DNA from 2 places in the Idiomarina loihiensis L2TR genome. Region 1 is predicted to be linked to the other one. Evidence: riboswitches for the same ligand, from Rfam matches in the RefSeq annotation. Region 1 holds a riboswitch; the other holds the start of a gene.
The links. A riboswitch is a leader RNA that binds a small molecule or an ion and turns the genes downstream of it on or off. The one in region 1 is predicted to bind thiamine pyrophosphate.
Positions count from the first base shown of each region.

Region 2: linked by a shared signal. The riboswitch ahead of IL_RS12110 (TonB-dependent receptor) and the one ahead of thiC (phosphomethylpyrimidine synthase ThiC) in region 1 are both predicted to bind thiamine pyrophosphate.

Region 1 is NC_006512.1:820,462-822,864, reverse strand. Features, by position in the region: gene thiC (phosphomethylpyrimidine synthase ThiC) at 1-1,144, opposite strand, end outside; TPP riboswitch at 1,228-1,346, opposite strand; gene IL_RS03885 (SCO family protein) at 1,387-2,031, opposite strand; gene IL_RS03880 (formylglycine-generating enzyme family protein) at 2,024-2,403, opposite strand, start outside.
Region 2 is NC_006512.1:2,528,180-2,530,582, reverse strand. Features, by position in the region: gene ubiD (4-hydroxy-3-polyprenylbenzoate decarboxylase) at 1-141, shown strand, start outside; gene fre (NAD(P)H-flavin reductase) at 142-843, shown strand; TPP riboswitch at 894-992, shown strand; gene IL_RS12110 (TonB-dependent receptor) at 1,042-2,403, shown strand, end outside.

The sequences.
Region 1 (2,403 bases):
CTATCATCACCTGCACATCGTACTCCCAGGCAATTTGAGTCAGCTCGCCTAGTACTCTCAGTTCAGCAAACTGAGCTTCATCGTTGGCGTCGGCAATGGAACCGGGGCGTAGGCCGTCACCTAAAGACAGCGACACATCATATTTCGCACAAATTTTGCAGATATCGCGGAAGTGCTGATAAAGAAAACTTTCTTGCTGGTGCGCCATGCACCATTTCGCCATTATCGAACCGCCACGGGAGACTATGCCGGTAACTCGCTTTGCAGTCAGTTTAATGAAGTCGTGCAGTACGCCGGCGTGAATCGTAAAATAGTCCACACCTTGCTCAGCCTGTTCCAGCAGTACGTCTTTAAATACTGGCCAGCTCAGATCCTCAGCAACGCCATTGACCCGTTCTAAAGCCTGATAAATAGGCACAGTACCAATAGGCACTGGACTGTTGCGTAAGATCCACTCACGGGTTTGGTGAATATTACGGCCGGTAGATAAGTCCATTACGGTATCAGCGCCCCAGCGAGTCGCCCATACCAGCTTTTCGACTTCTTCTTCAATAGACGAACTAACCGATGAGTTACCAATGTTGGCATTCACTTTAACCAAAAAGTTGCGGCCAATAATCATTGGTTCTGATTCGGGGTGGTGGGTATTAACGGGAATAATCGCGCGTCCACTGGCGACTTCGTCGCGTACAAATTCCGGTGTTATGGGGTTCTTAAGGTGCCCCCGACCCATATTCTCGCGCAGTGCAATGAACTCCATCTCAGGGGTGATCACGCCGCGCCTTGCGTAAGCTAACTGCGTAATGCCGTGATTATATTGCTGGTTCTCGCTATGGCGCTCCTGAATCCAGTTTTCACGAACCTTTTTCAGACCCGCTTTTACGTCAATTGTGGCATCCGGGTCACCGTAGACACTGGATGTATCATACACATCTACCGGTTCGTTCGGTGGTAACTTCACGCCCGGTGTGGGCTGGTGCAGGGTTTCGCTAAGGTGAATGCGACGAAAGGGGACCTGGATGTCTTTGTTGCTGCCTGAAATAAATTCACGGCTGGAATTAGGGTAATAATGCCCGGATAGTGATGATAAGAAGGATTCAGCCTGTTGGCGGTTTAAACGGTTATTCGATGGTGCAGTTGACATAGCATTCTCTCATTTTGTTGATGTTAGAGATGCTTGTCAGGAGTGTTGAAAGGAACATCAGCGCAGAAACAACGGTCGTGTCATGCTGATGCTCTCTTGTTCCCTTCGCAGGTATTAGCCTGATCAGGTTCAACGGATCCCGCAATTGCGGTCTCAGCCGGTAACTTCATTAAGAAAGCTACCGGCACTCCGACAAGATTCCTTTTTAGTGGAACAAAATCTTAGAGCGAATGCAACCGCTGTTAATCGTTAACCAGTTTAGCGACAACGTTAGCTGGCTTCTCCATTGGCTGGCTTAGGCCTTCTATGCGTTCAACAATAAGCCCTTGTTTATCGAGAATAGTGATCAAATTGCTGTGATCAAAATCACCGTCCGGACGCTGTCGATACCTCACGCCAAGTACTGTAGCTAAGGTTCTGATATCCTGCTCCGAACCGTTCAGAAACAGCCAGTTGTCGTTGTTAAGTTGATACTGCTTAACATAGTCAGCGAGTGCCTCGGGTGTATCGCGATCGGTGTCAAAACTCACCATAACGAGCTTAACTTGCTGTTTAGTGTCTTCGTCCAGCTTGCTGTATAAGCGTTTTACGTCATGAACCAACACTGGGCAGGCGGTGGTGCAACTGCCATAAATCATGGAAAGAATAACGGGATGACCTTCAAGTTCTGAAAGCTTGAGTTGGCTATTCTTATGCGTGTTCCAGGTAGCATCTATCTGGTATACCGACTCGGAGTGAGAGACCTCTGCTGCGTTCATTGCCGTATGATTGCTGTGGTCGTTAGCTGTCTGATTCTTGTGCATATTGTGATGCGAGTGATCCTGCGCAAAAGACTGGACAGCAAAGATCAAAGAGGCCAGGGCGGTCAATTTTAGCAATTTATTCATGGTCGTTCTCCAGGTCGTATGCGCAACGAAAACCCATAGTGCTGGTCGCACTTTGCGGGGCGTAATCACTGCGTGACTGATAACGGAAAAATGTGGCGTAATTGGCGTTACTAAAACTCGACATAAAGCGCGCTCCGTCGCCACATGAGCCGGAGAGCAAATCGACGTCATCGCCGTTGGTTAATAATAATTGATAGTCGTCTACCCATTCGTTGACACGGTCGTGCATGTGCATCAATTGCTCAGCATTTGGGTCGACGGTTTGTTGTTTCGCACTGTGTGGCTGGCTGTACCAGGCAAACAGGTTACGGGCATAATCATCGTCGCTGATGTTCTGCTGTTGCCGATATTTGACCGACGCATACTCCCACT
Region 2 (2,403 bases), 1.1 Mb from region 1:
GGCTCAAAGATGGGAATGGACGCCACCAATAAATGGCCGGGTGAAACCGACCGTGAGTGGGGCGAACCAATCGTCATGAGCGATGAGGTAAAACAGCGTGTTGACGAGCTGTGGGACGAACTGAATATTATGGAGTCGTGAATGAGTCAACAAATGACCTGTAAAGCTGAAATTTCGCGCCAGTTGGCGGATGCTGTGTGGGAAGTGCGTTTACAATTGCCGCAGCCGGTTGAGTTTAAAGCAGGCCAGTACCTTATGGTGGTGATGGGCGAACGCGATAAGCGACCGTTCAGTATTGCGTCGTGCCCGTCCAATAAAAGTGAGTGGTTACTTCATGTTGGCGCTACGCCGGACAACAGCTATGCCATGGAAGTGTTGGATAAAGTGCGTGACGATGGGGAACTAGAAATTGATGCGCCGGACGGTATTGCGTTTTACCGTCAGGAAAACACTAAGCCGGCAGTGTTAATTGCTGGTGGCACCGGTTTCTCGTATACCTATTCTATTTTGCAGCAACATTTACGTGTGTCGCCAGAGCGGCCTCTGACACTTTACTGGGGTGCAAAAAGCTTAAGCGACCTGTATTTGCATGACGAACTGGAACGCTTAGCAAGCCAGTACGAGCACTTTGATTATCACCCGGTGGTCGAAGACGCGGATAACAACTGGGCTTATTCTATTGGTTTAGTGCACCACGCGGTTATGGCCCGTGAGCAAAGTCTGCCTGAGTGTGAAATTTACATGGCTGGCCGTTTTGAAATGATACGCGTTATTCGCGACGACTTTGTCGCTAAAGACGTACCGTTAGAAAACCTTTACGGCGACGCTCTGTCCTTTATTTAATTGCACTGAAAGTAAATTTGTTTAACTAACAAGCTGCGTTATACTGACGCCGCTTTACCAAGGGGTGCCGGCAACGGCTGAGATGCATTAGCGAACCCTTAAAACCTGATCCGGTTAATACTGGCGTAGGGATGGTAGAAAACCCGTCTAATACAGCCTTACCGGATCGTTTCTGACTTTGTTTTGAGGAAATGATCCATGAAAATAATCAATTCATACTTAGCAGCCAGCATTGCCGCGGCGTTATCCAGTGTTCCCGCTTTTGCCTTTGCAGCAGAGGACACACAAGATACAAAAGACATTGAAATTATTGAAGTGAGTGGTGACTTTCACCGCCGCACCTTAAATGAAACCACCAGCAGCGTTTCTATTATTGATAAAGATGCGATGCAACAGCGTCACTCACAGCATTTACAAGACACTCTGAACAGTTTGGCCAACGTGAATTTCTCTGGTGGCACTTCCACGGCTCGGTTTATTCAAATTCGTGGTATTGGCGAGCGCTCTCAGTTTGTTGATCCTGTAACGCCCTCGGTCGGTTTGATAATTGATGGTATTGATTACAGCGGATTAGGCAGTGCCGCATCGCTTTTCGATATTGATCACGTGGAAGTGTTTCGCGGTCCGCAAAGCGGACGTTTTGGCGTGAACGCTATGGCCGGTTTATTGTTGCTGGACAGCACCGCACCGAGCAGCGACTTTAACGGCCAGTTTCAGCTATCAGCAGGCAACTATTCCGAAGCCATGGGCGGCCTTGCTATGGGCGGAAACCTAGGGCTGTTAGGTAACGCCCGCTTCTCGGTCAGCCAGTTTCAGCAAGACGGTTACATTGAAAACACTTACCTTGAGCGTGATGACACGGAGCAGCGCGACGAACTCACTGCGCGCTTCAAGTTGGATACCGAGCTCAGTAAAGACTGGCTGCTGCAAACGGTTCTGCATTATAACGATGTCGACAATGGCTACGATGCGTTTAGTCTCGACAACACCCGCGAAACTTTGTCCGATGAACCGGGTTTTGACCGCTTAGAAAGTCAGGCATTGCGCTTGCAGCTCAGTTACCTGGGTTTTGACAACAGCCGTCTGGAAATGTCTGTTAACTACCTGGATGCAGACACCGGCTACGCTTACGACGAAGACTGGACCTATGAAGGTATCGCTCCGGGCTGGGAATACTCAGCTTTTGACGCGTACTTCCGCGACCGTGACGACAAAACCGCCGAAGTTCGCTGGGTATCCGACGAGCCCGAAAGCCTGTTTGGTATTGATAGCGAATGGGTTTTAGGTTTGTACTATTACGACAAATCGGTTCAGCTGACACGTGACTATTTTAACTGGGACTTAGGCCAGCCAAGCATTTTCAACAGCGACTATGATAGCAATCACGTTGCTATTTATGGTGAGCTAACTCAGCATTGGAGTGACCGGGTTAGTACTATAACTGGCTTGCGGGTAGAACGTTACGACAATGACTACCTCGACAGTCGCGGTATTACCGCTGAACCTGAAGACACCATGGTGGGTGGTAATTTCAGTGTCCGCTATCAGGCGTCTGACGAC